DNA from 3 places in the Tindallia californiensis genome. Region 2 is predicted to be linked to each of the others. Evidence: riboswitches for the same ligand, from Rfam matches in the RefSeq annotation. Region 2 holds a riboswitch; each other region holds the start of a gene.

Region 1 (7,283 bases), on a different contig from region 2:
CGCATCCACAGAAGAAGCGATTTTAGCGGCACAGGAAGCTTTTGCACCATCGCAGACAATGCCGGAGGTATTTGCCAAGGTGTTGGCAATGGATCTGGCAATGACAGGAAAAGATGCCTGATGTAAATAGGCAATAGCCGCTGTGGCACCACAAGAAGCACTGACCGCACCACAAAAAGCAGATAATTTGCCAATGCCGGTTTTGATATGAATAGAGATCAGATTACTGAGTGCCAGGGCTCGATACAGAGTTTCTTCCGGTACTTCCAGGTATTCAGCAAAAACAATGACGGGTAAAGAGACGGTTAGCCCTTGATTTCCACTACCGGAATTAATGACCACTGGCTTGGAACATCCACTCATTCGAGCATCCGAACCGGAAGCGGCATAGGCTTTTGCTTTGTTATCCACCGCATCTCCATAAAGTTCCAACAGGGTTTTGCCCACATTGGCACCATAAGGATTGGCAAGACCATCTTCGGCAATGGCTCGGTTCATAGTGACCTGATCCTCCAAGACGGGCTTTAGTTTTTCCGCATCTACCTGACGGATATAATCATAGATCCCTTGAATGCTTAAAAAACTTCGATCCACCTGTTGGTTTTGAGTGGCATTGACATCTATCGTAGATTCCTGTGGAAGAACCTGTTGGTTTTTAGTGATTTCAATAATACCGGTGTGACAGTCCTTTAAGGTAACACTGGCTTCTTCCTGTCCAGTACGAAGGAGAACTTTAATGTAGAGTCCTTCCACCCCTTCGGCCAGCTCCACCTGGCATATCTTCTTTTCCAGCTTCTCTTTTGTTTCCTGAATATGCTCATCCGTAACCAAAGTCAATACTTCCAGCTTTCGTGACGCTTCTCCCCCAACAGCTCCAAGAATGGCACTGGTTTCAATGCCTTTCATACCCGGTGTCATCGGTACGGTGACGCCTTTTACATTTTTAATGACGTTTCCACTGCATTCAACAATCATAGACTCCGGCATCTGTCCTAACACTTCCCGGGCTTTGGCGGCGGCATAGGCAATAGCAATTGGTTCCGTACAGCCTAATGCCGGTACCAGTTCTTCTTCTAATACCTGAATATATAAATCCTTCAATGGAAAACCCTCCTTTTCTCGTTCATCCTCTATTCTTATATAATTTTTGTAAGCTGTCAACAAATATTACCGAAACTGGTGGGAAATCCTTGAAAAAAGGGAAAAAAGAGGAAAAATGGAAAACAAGAATAGTGCTTGATTGCCCATTTTGAATATGATATGATACTTTTGTAACAAGACAATTTAATAACATTTGATGGTGTCTGTTTGATTACGAGAACAGATTAAAAGGGAAGATGGGTGAAAAGCCCACGCGGTCCCGCCACTGTAATGCAGAGCTATTAGTCATATCCACTGTTGAAACACAACAATGGGAAGGAGACTGATGTGCGATGAAGCTGAGCCAGGAGACCTGCCATGAAATGCTCCATATTTCTCACGGGAGATGAGAAGGAGAATAGGAAGCATCCGAAAAACCTTGTTTTTCTGGTTGTTCTTAACTGATGACTAATGATAACAATAGTTCAATAAACACTTCTCCCGGAATCTGGAGGAGTTTTTTTATGTCTGCGTTTCTGGAAAGAAAGTGGAAGGCCTGTCTCTGCAGAGTGCAGAAAGCAAGGAAATAAAAAGGGAAAGAGAAGCATAAAATAAAAAGTGTCAAAAGAAGCAGAAGGGAGGAAGGAAAGATGAAAATTTATACGCGGGGTGGCGATCAGGGAGAAACCAGTTTATGGGATGGTCAGCGAGTAACCAAAGACGAGTGTCGGGTGGAATGTTATGGAACCGTCGATGAGCTGAGCAGTTTTCTGGGCGTGGCTCGGGCCACTGTAAAAGATCAGGAAGTCAAAGAAATCTTAAAAGAAATTCAACAAGCATTGTTTATCCTAGGTGGTGAACTGGCAACCCGAAATCCGGAAAAAATGAGGGATACCATAACAGAGGAACAGGTGAAAAAACAAGAAGAGCTGATTGACCGTTATATGGGCCAGTTAGAAAAACCCTTAACCTTTGTAGTGCCTGGAGAAACCCTTTCCTCGGCACATCTTCACGTTGCCAGAACCGTATGCCGCCGTCTTGAGCGACGAATTATCTGGTTAATGCGGGAAGAAGAGATTAATGACTGTTTGCTGCGGTATGTGAATCGACTGTCGGATACCCTGTTTGCATTGGCAGTGAAAGAAGAAGGCTGTTAAAGGGCTTAGTAGCCGATAATGGATTTGCTGGATGGTAAAGGATTAGGTGGGGAGGTTGAGTTCGTTGGCAGAAAGAATAACATCATTAGAAAAATTGACTCATCGGGAGGCCAAATTGTTACAGCTGATACGGGAAACCCAGCATGGAGAAATGCGACTGATTATTCAGGATGGTCATGCCATTCGCATCGAAGACTGGAAAAAATCCATGAAACTATGAATGGTCGGAACGCCGGAGATTTGGAAAAGGATAATCGGGCCGATCTCTGGTGTTCTTTAGCTTGCCTTAAGACAAAGAAAGAAGGGTGAGGTTGTTGAGTGTGATGGAAATCGTTGCTAATCCCTTTCTTTTGATTGGGATATGTGTACTGGCAGGTCATTTGATGGGTCAAATAGAAGTGAAAGAAGTAAAGTTAGGTAGTTCAGCCGTGCTATTTGCGGGGATACTGATCAGTTATCCACTCATCAGCTATCTGAAAATAGCAGCGGTTCAATTGGTTCCAGAAAACGGGCAACTGATACCAGGTTCGCTGTTTCATTTAAGCTTGATGATTTTTATTGCTTCCGTTGGCTTAATGGCAGCAAAACATATTCGGCTGGTGATTCGCCAATATGGATATCAATTTTTACTATTGGCGTTAGCCATCACAACAGCCGGGGCATCCGCCAGCTATTTTTTTATGAATTTTATGTATCCAACCTTGAGAACGGCCATTCTTGGTACGTATGTAGGAGCGTTGACCAGTTCGCCTGGCTTAGCAACGGCCCTTGAAATAACAGGAGTTGAAGGTGGTGGAGAGCAATCCATGGTTGGCCTTGGTTACTCTATTGCCTATATCCCCGGTATTATGGCGGCGGTTATCTTTGTGCAACTAATTTATCGAAATCATAAGAGAAGCAGAAAAAATGACATAAACCAGGAAAGAACAGAAGCAAAAATGAGCAAGGAAGAGAGCGAGAGCATTGAAAAAGGTCAGAGAGCTGAAGGATGTTTTTGTATAGCATCTTTTTCCTTCGTTTGCGTGACCGGCATCATCCTTGGAAATATTTCTTTTTATATGGGATCATTTTTGGGTACCTTTTCCTTAGGGACGACGGGTGGTGTTTTAATAAGTGCTTTGCTGCTGGGCGACAAGAAAAAATTGGGTCCTTTTATTTTCCTGATGGAAGATAGCCAACTGGGGGTTTTGCGTGACACCTCTTTAAACTTGTTTTTAGCTATCGTAGGGCTTAATTATGGGTATCAGGCACTGCACATGCTGAAGGAGGTCGGAGTTTCCTTATTATGGGTGGGAACTATGACGGCCGTAGTCAGTATATTGGTCGGATATCTGGTAGGAAAGCATTTATTAAAGCTTCCTACGGTTTATCTTGTAGGAGGAATTTGTGGTGGAATGACCAGTACACCGGGACTTGCTGCTTCCATTGATGCGTTTGAAAGCGATGAAGTAACCGTGGGCTACGGAGCGGCTTACCCCTTTGCACTATTGCTGATGATTCTATATACCAATATTTTATATCGATAAAAGAACGGAGGCTTAGCGATGAACATTCATGAATATCAGGCAAAATCCATCTTAAAGAAATACAACATAGCTGTACCCCGTGGATTTGCGGTTCACACAGCAGAAGAGGCGGAAGAATCAGGCTGGAACATTCAAACGGATATGGCCGTTGTGAAAGCACAAATTCATGCTGGCGGTAGGGGAAAGGCTGGCGGAGTGAAAGTGGTAAACAGCCTTAAAGAGGTGAAACAAGCAGCGGAATCCTTATTGGGAAAAAAGCTGGTCACTCATCAGACCGGACCGGAAGGCCGAGAAGTAAAAACCCTGTTGATTGAAGAAGGCTGCGATATCCTAAAAGAATATTATGTAGCTGTAACCTTGGATCGGGAAGCATCCCAGGTAATGATCATTGCTTCTGAAGAAGGAGGAACGGATATTGAAGCCGTAGCCGCTGAAACTCCGGAACGGATTCACCGTGAACTCATTGATCCGGCTATAGGTCTAGCGGATTTTCAGGCCCGGCGGTTATGTGATGCTATCAAAATCCCTTTGGAGCAGGTTTCGGAAGCTTTGTCTATCTTAAAAAATCTTTATCGGTGCTATATAGAAGAAGATTGCTCCATGGCTGAAATAAATCCTCTGGTCACGACAAAAGACGGTGGCATGATGGCCTTAGATGCAAAGTTAAGCTTTGACGAAAACGCTCTTTTTCGTCAGCCCCATCTATTGTCCTTCCGGGATCAGAATGAAGAAGATGAAAAAGAAACCAAAGCAGCGGCGTACGATCTTTCCTATATTTCGCTGGACGGCAATATTGGATGCATGGTGAATGGCGCCGGCCTGGCCATGGCGACCATGGATATCATCAAATACTATGGCGGGGATCCGGCAAATTTTCTGGATGTAGGTGGTAGTGCTACGGAGGAAAAAGTCACCGAAGCTTTTAAGATTATCTTATCAGACTCCAAGGTGGAGGGCATTTTTGTCAATATTTTTGGAGGCATTATGCGCTGCGATATTATTGCAGAAGGAGTTATGAATGCCATCAAAGAAATAAACCTTCAGGTACCTTTGGTGATTCGGCTGGAAGGGACTAATGTTAAGGAAGGAAGAAAACTCCTGGAAGCATCGACTCTTTCCATTCATACGGTGATGAATATGGACGAAGGCGCAAAAAAAATCGTGGAACTGGTAAAGAAAAAAGGAGGTGCGGTTCAATGAGCATCTGGGTAAATGAAACATCAAGAATCCTTATTCAGGGCATTACCGGAAAAACAGCCCAGTATCATGCCCAGCTGATGCAGGAATATGGCAGCACCATCGTGGCCGGAGTCAGTCCTGGGAAAGAAGGTCAGGCACTGTTGGGAATACCTGTGTTTCATACGGTGCGAAAAGCGGTGGAAAGAACCAGTGCCAATGTGAGCGTGATCTACGTACCGGCTCCCTATGCCGCCGATGCCATCATGGAAGCTGTGGATGCTTCTTTGGACCTAGTGGTATGCATTACAGAACATATACCGGTATTGGATATGGTAAAAGTGAAAAAATATATGGAAGGCAAAAGAACCCGGCTGATTGGACCCAACTGCCCGGGAATTATCACGCCGGAAGCTTGCAAAATTGGCATTATGCCTGGCTACATTCATCGAAAAGGAAGAATCGGCGTTGTTTCCCGATCTGGAACCTTGACTTACGAAGCGGTCCACCAGTTATCTCAAAGAGGTATCGGGCAGTCAACTGCCGTGGGCATTGGCGGCGACCCGATTCATGGTACCGACTTCATTGATGTACTACAGGCTTTTCAACAGGATGAGGAGACAGATGCCGTAGTGATGATTGGTGAAATTGGAGGCAATGCCGAAGAAAAAGCCGCCGCCTGGATCAGCGAGCATATGAAGAAACCGGTGGTAGGCTTTATTAGCGGAGAAACCGCACCTCCCGGAAAAAGGATGGGCCATGCCGGAGCCATTATATCAGCAGGAAAAGGAACGGCCAAAGAAAAAATAGAAGCCATGAAAAAAGCCGGTATTTATATGGCAGAAAAACCTACCAGTATTGGAAAAACTTTAGTAGAAGCGTTAAAAAAAGAAAATCTATGGGTCGACGAATTTGAATCCTATCAGCATAAAATTTCGAAAGCCTTAAAATAAAAACAAAATAGTTTCTACTGACTGGAAAACCAGAGGTAGCTAAGAACTCATGTATCCGATGATTAGCATCGAAAATTCCTTCTTAAAAGAGGAGATAAGCGGTGTTGCCTTTTCGGATAGAAATGAGTTTACTAGCTACCTCTGGTTTTTTATATATAGCATCATCTGAATTACATAGAGGAAAGGGGCGGATGTAGGAAGCGGTGCAAGGATAAGGGAAAGAAAGAACAGCAAAAGAAAGGGAGGCATAAGAATGTCAAAAATGGCATGGAAGCAACGTATTGCGTTGCTAGTAACCTTAAGTATGGTACTACCTTTGTTTAGTCCATTTGTAGCATGGGCGGAAAAAGATTTGGTGGAGAAACACACTGAATCAACGAAAACAACAGTTACGGAAAAGGTTTACCAAGAGGTGGATCAAATCCCTGAAACGAATGATTCGGATGATCAGAGTGATAGGAAACATCTGGATACAAAGGAAGAAAAGCCAGAAGAAAAACAGGAAGATGCAGCTTATGAGGAAGCGAAAGAAACAGAAGAGACAGAAGAAGTAGAACAAATAAAAATGCAAAGCAATGATGAATTTGAGTTTGATGAAGAAAAAGGAATTATTTTAGGATATCGAGGAAAAAATCCACCAGAAGAGCTAATCATACCATCTACTATTAACGGAGTGGATGTGAAAAAAATAGGTGAAAAAGCTTTTCACTTCTCTTCTTTTGGCGGAAGTATTAATAGTCAGATTAAAACACTTGTGCTACCAGAAGGGCTTGAAGAAGTAGGTCCATGGGCATTTCAGGGGAACTTGATTGAAGAACTGAAATTGCCTAACACCTTGAAAACAGTAGAGAAACGAGGGTTCTGGGGGAATCAGATTAAAGAAATTACCTTCTCTGATCATTTGGTAAAAATTGGAGAGGATGCTTTTGAAGGCAATAAGTTGAAAGAAATTCACCTTCCTGAATCCTTAAAAGAAATAGGAGCTATGGCTTTTAAGGATAATGAACTGGAGCATGTGACGTTATCTTTGGGACTTGAAGAAATTGGACAGCAGGCATTTACCTTCAATGCCCTGGACGAAATTATTTTGCCTGATAGTGTGAAGGATTTTCCATCCAATGGAAGAATTTTCTGGCGGAGCAATACAAAGAAAGAGGATGGAATCCAGCGATATACAAAGATTTATAATAATGGGGATGCAACAGACTTAAATACTCAAGGAATTGTTAATCCTGCTTCTCTGACGATTCATTATGTAGATGAACAGGGGAAAAGCATCAAGGAAACGGAAGGGATTACAGGTCAGGAAAAGCATGCTGTATGCGATGAAAGCTGGAGTCTGGTAGTGGGTAACCAACGCTACTTGAAAGATTATAGAACCAGTACGGGGA
Region 2 (7,283 bases):
ATCAATGGTAGATTCCTGTTTTAATACCGCCATCTTCTTTGCGGTTTCTTTTTCTGACAAGGTACTGATATCCTGATGATCCATCAAAATAGTTCCTTTATCTGGACGCAGTGTTTTATAAATGGTTTTTAATAAGGTGGATTTTCCGCTCCCGTTTGGACCAACGATCCCGATAATTTCTTTGTTTTCTACTGCAAAACTAATGTCTTCAATAATTGGCGATCCATCGATTGATAGTGACAGGTCTTTTACAGAAACCATCATTTAGAGCCACCTCCAAAGGAGTAGTCATTCTTTCTAAGCAGCCAGATAAAAAATGGCCCTCCAAATAAGGCCGTAATGGTGCCTATAGGCATTTCTTCCGGCGCAAACAAGGTTCTAGCCAGCACATCTGCCCATATAAGAAACACAGCACCTAACAATGCCGATAAAGGAAGTACTTTTTTATGATCCGCTCCCACTAAGAAACGGGTTACATGAGGCACCATTAACCCTACAAACCCTATAGCACCACTAATTGCCACCATAATTCCTGTTGTCAGGGCCGTCACCACTAATAGCATTTTGCTAAGTTGATGGGTATTCACTCCAAGAGTGATAGCTGTTTCTTCCCCCATTAACAAAATATTAAGCATTCTGGATTGGTAAAAAAGAAAAAGAAAGGTACCGATAACGGCTATCAAAGGAATCCATAAATGAGACCATTTAGTACCACCTAAACTTCCCATCATCCAAAAGAGCGCATTGCGGATTCCTTCTTCTCTTGGTGCTGTCATAATAATAATATTCGTTAGTGCATTTAACATGGCCGAAAGAGCTATTCCAGACAAGATAAGCCGAACAGGCAATACTTTTCCTTTTACTTGCGCCAGCATAAAAATAAACAGAACCGCCGCAAGAGCTCCTGCAAAGGCAGCAAAAGAAATCGCCATTTGTCCGAAAAACCGGAAGAATCCTAATACAATCACTAAGGTTGCGCCAACGGAGGCTCCGGAAGACACGCCTAAAATATAGGGATCTGCCAACGAATTTCTCAGAAGCGCCTGCATAGTAACTCCTGACAGCGACAGTCCGGCACCAACGATGGCTGCCAGAAGAACTCTCGGAAACCGAATATCCCATACAATGTGTTTTTGCGCTGTTGTCCAGTCTTCTTCCAGCAATGGTTCCAACACCGCGAACTGACTAAAGGCAATTTCCCACACGGTTCGAAACCCAATAGAGACGGGTCCAATAGCTACAGCCAAGGTAACGGAACCCACCAATAAGACCAAAAACAATATCGATAATTTTGGCATCGAAATCGATTTTTTCATCTAGACAGCTCCCTTTAAAACTGTTCTGGATAGAACCCTTCAGCTAATATCCGAAGGGCATCTACATTGCGCGGACCCTCAAAAACACTGGGAAGTGGCAGGATGACAAAACGTTGGTTTTTCACAGCATCCACCTCCTGCATAAAGGGGTTAGTAAGCAGTTCATCGATTTTCTCTTCTGCCGTTTCATCTCCATAGTCATTGATCACAATAACTTCTGGATTGCGGTCTACGACTTCTTCCCAATTAACACTTCCCCAGTTATTGGCAATGTCATCAAAAATATTTTTACCACCAGCCATTTCAATCAGGGTTGTTTGCAGGGATTGTCCCGCCGTAAATACCGCGTCTCCACCCATATCAAAAACAAGAACTTTCACCGGTTCTTCTATTTCTCCCAATTGTTGCTGAATCGTTTTCATCTCCTGTTGCATTTCACTGACAATAGCAATTGCTTTTTCTTCCACATCAAAAATCCTGCCCAAGTTCAGAAAGTCTTCATAGACATCATCCATGGTTGCTCCATTTACCAAGGTTCCTTTTACCGCATAGGCATGAATTCCATAGGTTTCCATTTCGTTCACAGAAGCTGTTCCATTTGCACCAAAGGCACTGTCACGCCCATATACAAAGTCCGGCTCAGCGCCTAACAAAACTTCCATAGAGGGATATCTTTCGGCTAACACAGGGATACGGTCAAAATCATCCTTGAATTCCGGCAGGATTTCAGCGTTGTTAAAAGCCGTTCCTACAATACGGTCTCCCAAGCCTAAGGTAAATAATATTTCGGTTGTATGAACATTCATACTGACAATTCGCTCTGGCACTTCGGTAATGCTTAAGGTTCTATTAAAATTTTGGATCGTCACCGGTTGATAATCCGTTATTGTTTCTTTGGAGTCCGTTTGAACTTCTCCTTTTCCGCACCCTATAAAAAGCAGGATTCCCATCATTAGTAACAGAGACAGCCATTTTTTCTTCATTTTCATTCTCCTTTTTTAGGGCATTAAAAAAAGCCCCTTAATTATTAAGAGACTTCCCATCTTAGTTCTCTTTACCTACTTTCCCCTTGTCGCTTTACGCATGTTTTCATTTAAGGCAGGTCTCCTGGCTTGCGTTTCTTCCTCCTCCCAGCCTTCCCAAATTTCTTCAGTGGCATCTTAGGGATTCGTCTTCGCTTACAGTGGCGGGTCCGCGCCGGACTATAACCGGTCTTTCCTATTCTCCTCCTTTTAAGAGGCACCTTAAGGATTTATAATTTATTTATCTATTCATCCTATCATAGGAAGATTATGAAAACAAGCTATTTCTTATCTTTAACGAAGTCGATCATCCAGCACTACCTTATTCCTTCCGGATTTTTTCGCTTCGCAAAGAGCTCCATCTGTCAAATGACATGATTGCCTTCAAATTGCCGGTTCAGAATGTCAGTGGGGACGGGGACAACTCAGCCTGAGGTAACTCAACCCGTCCTTACTGTTCTGTTCCGAACCGTCCCTTTGTGTTCTTGCCTTCCCCTGTGTGTGTAGAAAGTGATGTTACCCATAATTTAAGGAAATTCGATGTTCCGGACAGACACTAGCACACAGTCCGCAACCTGCACATTTTTCTGTATTCACCGTATAAGAAAGGTCGTTATGTATGATAGCTCTGTTCAAACAAGCCGATTTGCAATGGCCCATACAATGATTGCAGTCTTCCTTTTCCTTTATAAAAGCTACTAATGGTTCTTTCGGAATCTCTTCAAAGGACAACAAGGATTCTAGTGCCTTTCCCCGAACTTCATCCAAGCTCTCAATATTCAGGTTTTTCATAAGGTCTTCCAGTTCCTTCAGAATGGTTTTCAGGTGGCTGTACCCATGAATCATCAATGAACTGCACAACTGAACCGTGACGGCACCAAGCATGGAAAACTCCAAAACATGTTCTCCCTTACTCACGCCTCCGACCCCAGAAACAGGCAGATTAGTTGCCTGTACCATCGAAGCCAAAGCCGCAAAAGCGATAGGACGTATTCCTTCCCCAGAATATCCACCATAGGTAGGCAGCAAGGCTTTTCTTGTATAAAGATCTACTCCGGGGATAGCCCTCACCGTATCGATGCCACTTAACGCCGCTGCACCACCCCGCTTAGCCTCTCTGGCCAGTTTTCCGATATTTAACACATTGGCAGAAAGTTTTACTATCACTGGAATATTCACGCTTTCTGTTAATGCTTTAGTAAACACATAAAGTCCTTCAGGAGAATCAACAATCCCGTCAATGCCTTCTCCATGAGGTGAAAAAAGGCTCATTTCAATTGCATCCACTCCGTAGGATTCAACTTTTTTACCAATGTAGGTTATTTCAGAGGCTGAATGCCCTAAAATGCTTCCTATCACCACAGCTCCCCGATCCTTAGCATAAGTAATTTCCTGCTCCCATTTTTCCAAAGAATAGTCGCTGTATAATTCAATATTGTACAGACCTTTTTCTTTATACATTACCCTGGGCTTCACATTAGGGCGAATCTCGTTTACGATGGTTTTTGTAACAACCGCACCTGCTCCTTGTTCCATAGCCTTTACCATTCCTTCACCAGTACCGGTTAAAGGGCCTGCAGATACGATTAAGGGGTTGTTTAAGTTCAAACCAATAAATTTCGTTCTAAGGTCCATAACGTCCCTCCTAATTGAATATTTCTTGTAAACGATCGTCCTGACCACAGGATCTTCGTATTTTCAACTTTGGTTGCAAATAAATTTCCGGCTGAGCTTCTTCTGTTTTCCTTCCGTCCTGAAGATTCTCAAACAATAATCTAGCCGCCATTAATCCCATTTTATGCACTGGCTGAGAAACGGTAGTAAGTTTTGGTTCTACATAAGCGGTGGGTTTAATATCATCAAAACCCATCACCGCTACTTTATGGGGAATAGAAATTCCTTTTCGTTTAAGGGCTTCCATTGCTCCAATGGCCATCAGATCATTCCCTGCAAAAATAGCCTGAGGCATTTCCTCTTTGCTTAATAACTTATTAGTGGCAATAGACCCCCCTGTAATATCTTCTCCACCAATAAGAATTAAATCTAGGTTAGGAGTCACACCATATTCTTTAAGGGCATTTTTATACCCTTCAATCTTTTCATCATCTACCGGGTGATCCTTTTTGCCCTGGATCATTGCAATTCGTCGGTATCCAATATCTAGCAGATGCTTCGTTGCGATATAGCCTCCCATCTTATAATCCGTATATACCGTTGGTATCCCAAGACCACTTCGGTTTCTGCCTAGGTGCACCATTTGAATCTTATCTTGCTTCATTTTCAGAAGTTTTTTATCAGATAATTCTGAAGCTACCAAAATTAATCCGTCCACCCTTTTTTCCATTAAAAGACTTACATGTTCTGTTTCTTTTTCTAAGCTTCCTTCTGTATTGCATAGAAACACAGAATATCCTTTTTCCCGAGCTACTTTTTCAACCCCCTCGGCAATTTCCGGGTATAAAGGATTCGTTAGCCCAGGTATTAAGAGACCAATGGTTCGGGAGCGATTTAAGTTTAATCCTCTGGCAAACGCATTAGGCTTATAGTTCATCTCCTTCATAATCTTTTCCACATGGGCTTTTCTTGCTGGAGCCACGGTTTCCGGATGATTAAGCACTCTGGAGATGGTCGCCACTGATACGCCTGCTTTTTTTGCAACCTCCTTTATGTTCGCCATCGTTTCTCTCCTTTTTTTCATTCTAGTTATGGCTATTATACCATTTCTAGCGCTTTCTCCCTACCTAAGGGATCAACAGGATTTTTAGTGATGCTCGTCATCGAATCTACAGGAATCTCAGCAGCGATAATGATCCGATAGAAAAAGCCTCACCATAATCATGTCAGGCTTTTTCGTTCATTGGATCAACTACTTATTAAAAGAGTGCTTTTTTGACAGCAGGTGTTGCTTTTGCAATGACTTTCCCTCTAGTAACATTATAAAGCACTTCCTTTTTTTCATTTAATACATGATAAAAATCTTCTCCGTTCAAAATCAAAAAGCTGGCCGGATTCCCTTCGGCAATTCCATAGTCTTTCCCTAAGTGCAAGGTCTTTGCCGCATTATAGGTCACCAACTGATAAGCATTCAGAATTTCTTCATACCCCATCATCTGGCACACATGAAGTCCCATATGGATAACCTCCAGCATATTTCCATCTCCCAGCGGATACCAGGGATCAAAAAGATCATCATGCCCGAAGGACACATTGATCTGTGCTTCCAGAAGTTCTTTCACCCGTGTAACGCCTCTTCTTTTGGGATAAGTGTCAAATCGCCCCTGGAGATGAGTATTCACAAGGGGATTGGCAACAAAATTAATCTTGCTCATGCCTAATATCCTAAAGAGCTTTGAAGCATAAGCATTGTTAAAGGAATGCATCGAAGTGGTGTGACTTGCCGTTACACGTTCCATCATTCCCGATTCATAGGCTCTGGTAGCTAATGTTTCAATAAATCTGGACTGTTCATCATCGATTTCATCACAGTGCACATCCACTAATTTATCATATTTTTCGGCTAATTCCATCAGAAAATTCACACTTTCCACTCCGTATTCCCGAGTAAACTCAAAATGAGGAATCCCCCCCACCACGTCGGCACCCATTTTGACAGATTTTTCCATCAGTTCTTTTCCCTGGGGAAAACTTTGAATCCCTTCCTGAGGAAAAGCAACCACCTGAATGTTCACTTCCTCTTTCAATTCTTCTTTTAATTCTAAAAGACCTTCTAACGCAATTAGCCTGGGGTCCGTAACATCCACATGGGTCCGAACATGCCCAACACCATTTTTCGCCTGTTTTCGGACCGCATTTCTCGCCCGGTCCATCACATCTTTTTTAGAAAGCTTCTCTTTTCTCTCAGACCAGCAAGCGATTCCTTCAAAAAGAGTGCCCGATAAGTTCCATCTCGGATCTCCCGCTGTTAAAGCCGAATCCAAATGCACATGGGAATCAATAAATTGTGGCAGCATCAGTTTTCCTTCCCCATCAATCACTTCGATTCCTGGCTTTGGAGAAATTTCTTTTCCGATTTCAAGGAACTTTCCATCTTCAATCAGCACATCTTTCTTTTCTTTTTCGTTTTCAATGCATATGTTTTTAATAAGCATTTTTCCTTCCTCCCTATTTCATCTTAGATTTTCTTTCATTTACTCATGTTCCTTTTATGAAACATTCTTTTTCCTGATAATCATTTCGTAGGCTGTGTAAGCAACAGCAGAAACTACCAGCGCATTGAGCGGTGAAATTCCCCATTTCAAAAACACGCCTACCATCGATCCTAAAATAACCGCCACAATGGCACCCGGATTTACTTCTTCATACTCACTACTTTCCTCTTGATAATGCTTTTTATTCATAAAATAGTGAAGAATAATCACTACCCCTACCGGCGGTATCATTCCTCCTAGGAGACTTAAGTAAGCCACAAAGTTGTTGTATAACCATATAGCTGCCAATGTTCCAGCCGTCCCCCCTAAAAGCACCATTGGTTTGGATTGAATTTTTGTAATATTCGCAAGCCCCAGTCCGGCTGTATACAAGGCATTATTATTGGTGGTCCAGATATTAAGCCCCAACACCAAAATGGCCGGAATCATCAGTCCTTGGGCTATAAGGATATCAAAAATATCAGCGTTTCCTGTCACGGCTCCGCCTACAGCTCCAAAGACAAACATAATGCTATTCCCTATAAAAAAAGCAATCACCGTAGCCCATACGGCTATATTGGGTGTTTTCGAAAATCGCGTAAAATTTGGCGTCGCCGTACCACCGCTAATAAAACTGCCAATAACAATGGACAAGGCTGCGGTTAACGTAAGGGGGTTAGCAGGATTTTCAGCAAAAACATTTCCAAAGCCTGCAACCTCATTGATTCCAACATTCATGGAATAAATCCCTAATAAGGCAATCAACGGTACAGCGATAGAACCAAGAATCGCTAACG
Region 3 (7,283 bases), on a different contig from region 2:
GTGGCGTCTTGGTACCTATTAGAGAAATATTGAAGCCAGAAACAAAAGTTGAATTTAAGATGACTGGGAAATTACCCTGTGCAATAGCCATCGCTATCTTCATGTGGGCTTATTCTTGGTCTTTTAGAAATATTGGCTTAGCAACGTCAACCTTTGCCTTTCTATTTTTTTGGTGGTTATGGACCATTTATCGTGAAGCAAAAAGAAAGAAAGACTTTAGTCGCTTTGCTATAACGGCAGGGAAAATGGCCGCTTTAGCACTTGTGGTAGCCATTGTGATTCACATACTATTTATTGAATTGCTATCTATGTACATGCCAAGAACACCATTGCCTTAAAAGGGGGGACTTAAGATGGCTGTTGATACTGTTGCATTATCAGGCGCTGTAGCAGACGTATTTACTATTCAAACGATGCTTTTTATTATGATGGGAATTGTTGTAGGGATTTCTGTAGGGGCTATCCCCGGATTAGCGCATAGTCTTCCTATTGCTTTGGTTTTGCCGTTTTCCTTTGTGTTGCCATTAGCTCAAACCATGGGGTTGCTGATTGGTACATATGTGGGTGGTACTTATGGAGGGTCGATTACAGCAATTGCCTTTGGAACACCTGGAACTTCCGGTGCGGCCGCCACCGTTGCGGATGGATACGGCCTAACTCAGATGGGAAAAGGGAAAAAAGCACTTCAAATGGGGCTATATGCTTCTGTTTTGGGTGGTTTTTTCGGTTCTTTTGTCCTTATTTTTCTAGTAGTACCTATTGGACGAATGGCACCTAGATTTGGACCGGCAGAACTGACGGCATTGTATATGCTGGCTTTATCATTAGTGGTAGTTTTTTCGGCAGAAAACCCAGGTAAAGGGATTATGTCTGCAGGAATTGGATTCTTTTTAGCTATTATTGGGAGAGATATTATTACAGGAGGCCTTCGATTTACTTTTGGCATCAGACAGATGCAATCTGGATTTCCGTTAGTGCCTTTACTGATGGGTTTCTTCGCTCTGCCTGTTATTGTCAAAGAGATTCATGAGTTTCTTAAAGATCCTGATAAATCCGGGGATCTGGGAGACAGTATTTTGGATGAAGCTAAGAAAAAAGAAGAAGGATTGACGATTAAAGAACTATTTAAGTCCGGAAAAGCCATCGGAATAGGATCGGTGTTGGGGACCTTTCTGGGAGCCCTTCCAGGACCAGGAGCTACTCTGGCATCCTATACATCTTACTCGGTGTATAGTCAGATATCCAGTGATAAAAACTATGGTAAAGGATCCTTAGATGGTGTTGCGGCGGCAGAGGCTGCCAATAATGCGACTTGCGGTGCGACTTTTATCCCGATGTTAACCTTTGGTATTCCTGGGAGTTCAATTGCCGCACTAATGATGGCGGCCTTGGTAATGGAAGGCGTACCGGTAGGTCCTCGGGTAGTGGTAGACCATACCCAAGTAGTGTACACCCTCTTTATATTGATGCTGATGACCAATCCGCTCAATTTGGTTTTTGGATGGATTTTAATTCCTGTTTTTACAAAGCTTTCAAAGATACCTGTTCAGGTATTATGGCCTATTATTGCTGTGTTCCTGGTTATTGGTACCTATGCTTACAGTAATATGCCATATCATACGATCATTGCGATTGTTTCCGGTTTTATTGGCTATTTTTATAAATGGTATAAATTGCCAGACGGACCTTTGATTTTGGCATTTTTAGTAACACCTCTTTTTGAAGCTAGTTTCAGACAAGCCTTAACCATTGCGCGTGGTAATTACCTTTACTTTGTCAGTAGTCCGATATCGATTGGTTTATGGACAGTCACCATTTTATCTGTATTTTTCTTTCTTAGAAAAAAGAAACAGATCCTGGAAGAAGATTAGAAAGAGTGAAAAGCGGCTTTTGCATTATGCAGAAGCCGCTTTTTTGCGATTAGAAAATGATGGTTATTCTCTCAGACTATTGACATTTATCCGATGATTATCTTGAATAACAACAAGGTTATTGATATAATGGCAAATGATCAATTGCATCGAAGGTGCCCTTAAGAAAGAGGGAGAATAGGGAAGACCGGTTAAAATCCGGCGCGGACCCACCACTGTAAGCGGCGACAATTCCTCGATATACCACTGAGTGATTCTTGGGAAGGTGAGGAAAAGGATGAACCGTAAGCCAGGAGACCTGCCTTTAGATGAGGAAAAATATATGATGGGAATCTGTATATTTTTTAGAAAAAAGAAGTGACTTTAAAATGGGAAAAGTCTCTTGAGGATATCAGGAGGCTTTTTTGTTTTCTTTAACCTCATCAAAGGAATAAAAGCATCGATGTTAAAAAGGATATTATATAGGGAGGTAAGGGAGATGAAGAAGATTAGCAAGAAGATGATAACATTATTGATGGTAACGGCTCTGTTGATGACAGCCTGCGGCAATCCGGCAGAGTCTGAAAATGGTCAGCAATCAGTAATGGAGGAAGAGCAGCGACTGATCCGGTTAGAGGGAGGAGATTATGGTTTGCCACAACCATATGCCACTCATTCCAGAGGCCCTGGACGTTATAAGGTAAACCTTATTTTTGATAAGTTGGTGGAAAAAGATGAAAATGGATATATTCCATGGCTAGCAAAAAAATGGGAGATGTCTGAAGATGGATTAGAATATCATCTTATTTTACAAGAAGAAGTGAAGTGGCATGACGGAAAGCCGTTTACAGCGGAAGATGTTGCTTTTACATTAGAATATGCAAGAAAATATACACCGGTAGTTTCTTCAGCTCAGCTACTGGACGAAAACTTTATTCAGGAAGTAAACGTAATGAATGATCACGAGGTAGTGATTCGGCTAGGAGAACCAAGTCCTATCTTTATAGAAGAGCTATTTGGTATTAGTATCTTACCAAAACATATCTGGCAGGATATAGAGGAACCAGAGTCTTTTCATGAACCGGAGTCCTTGATAGGAACTGGCCCATACGAATTAACACATTACGAACAGGAACACGGAACTTATCGGTTTGAAGCCTTTGATTTGTTTTGGGGACCAGAACAAAAGGTAGATATTATTGAATTCATACCGGTGAGTGATTCGGTATTGGCTCTTCGGAACGAAGACATTCATCTATCGGATATCCCGATGGACTCTTTGGAATATTTTCAAGAGAATGAAAGATATCAGCTTGTAGAAAAACCGGGAGTCTGGGGTTATCGTCTGCGATTTAATATGGAAGAAAAACCAGAGCTGAAAAAGAAAGAACTGAGGCAGGCGATGGCATATGCTATTGACAGGCATGCCCTAGTAGAAAGAATAGCTCGTGGAGGTGGTATTCCGGGCAGCTTGGGAATTTTGCCACCAGATCATCGCTGGCATGATGCAGGAGTGACGGCATACGACTTTTCACCGGATAAAGCGATGCGGCTATTAGCTGAAAATGACATAGAAACAGAAAATCTATCCTTTGAATTACTAACAGGAGAAGACCAAGAAGTAAGGATGGGCGAATTAATTCGTGAACAATTAGAAGATATTGGGATCGAAATAAACCTGCATTCGAGGGATAGCCAGTCCAGAGATCAGAGAATTGCCGATGGTCAGTATGAAATGGCTATTGTTGGTCATGGCGGATGGGCTCGGGACGCGGATTACTTAAGAGCTCGATTTACGACAGCCGACAGCGACTGGGTAAACAGTGTGCCTGGTTATCATCATCCATTATTAATGGATATGTTGGAAGAACAGATTTTGATTTTGGATGAAGAAGAAAGAAAGCAAAAGATAAAAGAAATCCAATATATATTAGCAGAGGAAGTGCCGGAAATACCTCTTTTTTTAAGAACAGGATATACCGTATATAATAAAGAAGCCTACGATGGATGGATGCATGTTTTTGATCATCATAACATGACGCACAATAAACTTTCCTACCTAGACTATTAGGTTTCCTGCTTGAATTATTAGGATTAAGAAGATAAGGAGGATAAGATGGACCGTACCATTAATGCCATAGACCTTCGAGTACAATATCAGACAGAAAAGGAAAAAGTAGTGGCCTTGAGAAAAGCTTCTTTTACTTTGCGAGAAGGTAAAAGCATAGGAATTGTGGGAGAGTCAGGAAGTGGAAAAACCTCTTTGGCACTTGCGATGATGGGGCTTATTCATCGAAAGCATACTAGATCTGGAGAATTAAAGCTTTTTGGAGAACCCTACCTAAGCTTGCCGGAAAAAGAACAAAAAAAACATCGATGGAATACGATGGCGATGATGTTTCAAAATTCCATGAATGTATTGAATCCTGTGATGCCAATTGGTAAGCAGTTAACAGAAAGGTTAGTAGAAAGAAAGATAATGGATAGCAGGCAAGCTGAGCAGGAAGCAGAAAGTCTTTTGAAATCTGTAGGTTTAGAGGGGTGGGAAGCAAAAGCTTTTCCACATCAGCTTTCTGGAGGAATGCAGCAAAGAGTACTTTTGGCGATGGCTGTTGCTTGTAAGCCACGCTTTTTAATCCTTGATGAGCCCACAGGTTCGCTCGATGGGCTTGCAAGGGCGGAGATGATTCAACGGATTCAAAGCTTGCAAAAACAAATGAATTTTGCCATGCTTGTTATTTCTCATGACATTAAATTGATTGGAGAGCTTACCCAAGAGATAATGGTATTGTATGGAGGTTGTGTGGTGGAACAGGGAGCAACGGATGCCGTGATTGAAAAACCTATGCATCCCTATTCCCGAGGTTTGTTTAATGCGTCGGTTGAACTGGCGCCTTATAAAGATTTATGGGGTATTCCTGGAGAAAGCAACAATGGAATAGAAGAAGGCTGTGTGTTTAATAATCGTTGTACACAGCCGTCTTCGCTTTGTTACCGCCACATGCCTTCCTTGGAAAGTGTTTCAATTGAACGCAAGGTAGCGTGTCATCAAAATGGATTAATTCATGTACTAAAAGGAGAAGGGTTAAGTAAAGAATATGATATTGGAAAAAAATCTATCGTAGCCTTAGATAAGGTCTATATGAATTTAAGACACGGCGAAACGCTTGCTGTAATTGGTCCTTCTGGATCTGGAAAATCTACTTTGGCTAAGGTGTTAGGCGGATTTACTGAAGCCGATGAAGGAGACGTTTTTTTTAATGGGAAAAAACTCAAAGAACATCCTTTTTCTTGCTGTGAAGAAGGCGTGCAATTGGTACTTCAAGATCCCTTTAGCGCTTTAAGCCATCGAATGACTGTAGAAGAAGTAGTAAGCGAACCATTGCAAATTAATAAAATAGGTGATCAAGCTGAAAGAAAAAGAAGGGTGAAGCATGCTTTAAGAGATCTACAGTTAAGTGATGAGGAGAAATGGTTACACCGTTATACTTCAAGTCTTAGTGGAGGTCAACGACAACGGGTTGCTCTTGCAAGAGCATTGGTGATGAACCCTAAAGTATTAATAGCGGATGAAATAACGTCAATGCTGGATGTTTCAACACAGGCAAATGTATTAAGGCTGCTTAAAGGCCTTCAAAGCCAGAAGGGTTTTGCACTTCTTTTTATTACTCATGATTTAAACTTAGGAAGAAAGATAGCTGATCAATTAATCGTTTTGGATAAAGGAAAGGTCATTGAAGAAGGCAACGCTAATAGAATTCTACAGATCAATCATCCAAATAATCATCAAAGCCCTTGTGAGAACTTGATAAAAGCAGGTCTGATCAATGGATAGAAAAGCAGAGTATCTGATGACGTTTATTGTCATTCTTAGCCTTAATTTTGCACTTCCGAGAATGATGCCGGGAGATCCTTTTTTATATATTAGTGGAGATGATCATGAGGCTTCTGTGGAATATTCGAAAGAACAAATAACTTACTATAGAGAGTATTATGGTTTGGACAGACCGTTACATGTTCAATACGTCAACTACATGATGGATGTAAGTCGTGGTCAGTTCGGTTTTAGTTATAGTCATCGTGAGGAGGTTAGTCATCTCATAATGAAGCGGTTGCCTTGGACTTTCTTTTTAGTGGGCACTTCTTTAGCGCTAAGCATTTTAGCAGGAGTGTTGCTTGGTACTTATTCTGCTTGGAAAAGAAATCAATGGCAAGATTCATTAACGTATAGCCTGATTATTGTATTGTCTGAAATACCAGCATTTTTAATAGGATTGGTTTTGTTGGTTGTGTTTTCTGTGATGTTAGGTTGGCTTCCACTTTCTGGGGCAAAGACACATTTTGCAATGCATACAGATCACTGGTCAAAAGTGATTGACATCATAAGGCATGCGACTCTACCTATCATAACCTTGACCATAGCGAGAACAGGTGGTATTTATCTGATGGTACGAAATAGCTTAAGCACGGTGCTTACCAAGGACTATATGACCACAGCACGAGCGAAAGGATTAAAAGAATACCGCATCCGGTATATTCATGGACTGCGCAATGCTTTATTACCGCTCATTACAAGAATTGCGTTGCAAGTAGGCGGGTTAGTTGGTGGAGCGGTTATCGTGGAAAACCTTTTTTCTTATCCAGGATTAGGCACATTGATGACAACGGCTGTCGCCTATCGAGACTATCCATTGCTTCAGGGGATTTTTTTGGTAATGGGGATAACGGTGATTCTTGCTAATCTGATAGCTGATTTAATATATCTAAAAGTTGATCCTCGTATTGAAAAAGGAGGTCGGGCGAAATGAAAGCCTTGATTTTTTTCTGGAAAGCCAGATCTTTGTTCGGAAAGCTGGCAATGCTTCTATTAATAACCTTAACCATGATGGCTATTTTTGCGCCAGTCCTTACCAACTTACCACATCAGCGTTCATCAGGACCAGCTTTGGAACCGCCAGGATGGCCTCATATTATGGGTACGGATCAGCTAGGGATTGATATTTGGTCAATGATTGCCCATGGTGCCAGAACCAGCCTGTTGGTTGGATTGGGAACCTCTCTACTGGCAGGTTTGGGAGGTGGGATTATTGGCATCATGGCTGCCTGGAAAGGAGGCGTTATGGATAGATGTATCCAACGGTTCATTGATATCATGCTGGCACTTCCTGAATTACCAGCAATGATTGTGATTGCTGCTTTTTTTGGATCAAGCCTGAAAAATATCATTATTGTCTTAGCTCTGTTTTCCTGGTCCAGACCAGCAAGAATTCTCCGGGCAGCAACATTATCCCTAAGAGAACAACCTTATATCAAGATGGCATCCCATTACGGCGGGAAGGCTCCCTATATGATATGGAAACATCTTATTCCAGAGTTGTTTCCATTACTGATGATTAACATGATCCGTTTGGCAAGTATGGCCATTGTAACCGA

The links. A riboswitch is a leader RNA that binds a small molecule or an ion and turns the genes downstream of it on or off. The one in region 2 is predicted to bind cobalamin.
Region 1: linked by a shared signal. The riboswitch ahead of BLV55_RS09565 (cob(I)yrinic acid a,c-diamide adenosyltransferase) and the one ahead of BLV55_RS13745 (ABC transporter substrate-binding protein) in region 2 are both predicted to bind cobalamin.
Region 3: linked by a shared signal. The riboswitch ahead of BLV55_RS01975 (ABC transporter substrate-binding protein) and the one ahead of BLV55_RS13745 (ABC transporter substrate-binding protein) in region 2 are both predicted to bind cobalamin.

What each region holds. Positions count from the first base shown of each region.
Region 1 covers NZ_FNPV01000006.1:108,342-115,624, reverse strand. Annotated here, with positions in the region: gene BLV55_RS09570 (L-cysteine desulfidase family protein) at 1-1,101, opposite strand, end outside; cobalamin riboswitch at 1,282-1,475, shown strand; gene BLV55_RS09565 (cob(I)yrinic acid a,c-diamide adenosyltransferase) at 1,731-2,237, shown strand; gene BLV55_RS09560 (DUF2292 domain-containing protein) at 2,302-2,457, shown strand; gene BLV55_RS09555 (aspartate-alanine antiporter-like transporter) at 2,561-3,763, shown strand; gene sucC (ADP-forming succinate--CoA ligase subunit beta) at 3,782-4,963, shown strand; gene sucD (succinate--CoA ligase subunit alpha) at 4,960-5,892, shown strand; gene BLV55_RS09540 (S-layer homology domain-containing protein) at 6,146-7,283, shown strand, end outside.
Region 2 covers NZ_FNPV01000012.1:7,376-14,658, forward strand. Annotated here, with positions in the region: gene BLV55_RS13735 (ABC transporter ATP-binding protein) at 1-264, opposite strand, end outside; gene BLV55_RS13740 (FecCD family ABC transporter permease) at 261-1,316, opposite strand; gene BLV55_RS13745 (ABC transporter substrate-binding protein) at 1,331-2,299, opposite strand; cobalamin riboswitch at 2,397-2,578, opposite strand; gene BLV55_RS13750 (4Fe-4S binding protein) at 2,855-3,973, opposite strand; gene BLV55_RS13755 (LacI family DNA-binding transcriptional regulator) at 3,984-5,015, opposite strand; gene codA (cytosine deaminase) at 5,212-6,447, opposite strand; gene codB (cytosine permease) at 6,502-7,283, opposite strand, start outside.
Region 3 covers NZ_FNPV01000001.1:414,571-421,853, reverse strand. Annotated here, with positions in the region: gene BLV55_RS01985 (tripartite tricarboxylate transporter TctB family protein) at 1-338, shown strand, start outside; gene BLV55_RS01980 (tripartite tricarboxylate transporter permease) at 354-1,871, shown strand; cobalamin riboswitch at 2,008-2,191, shown strand; gene BLV55_RS01975 (ABC transporter substrate-binding protein) at 2,350-3,921, shown strand; gene BLV55_RS01970 (ABC transporter ATP-binding protein) at 3,967-5,685, shown strand; gene BLV55_RS01965 (ABC transporter permease) at 5,678-6,658, shown strand; gene BLV55_RS01960 (ABC transporter permease) at 6,655-7,283, shown strand, end outside.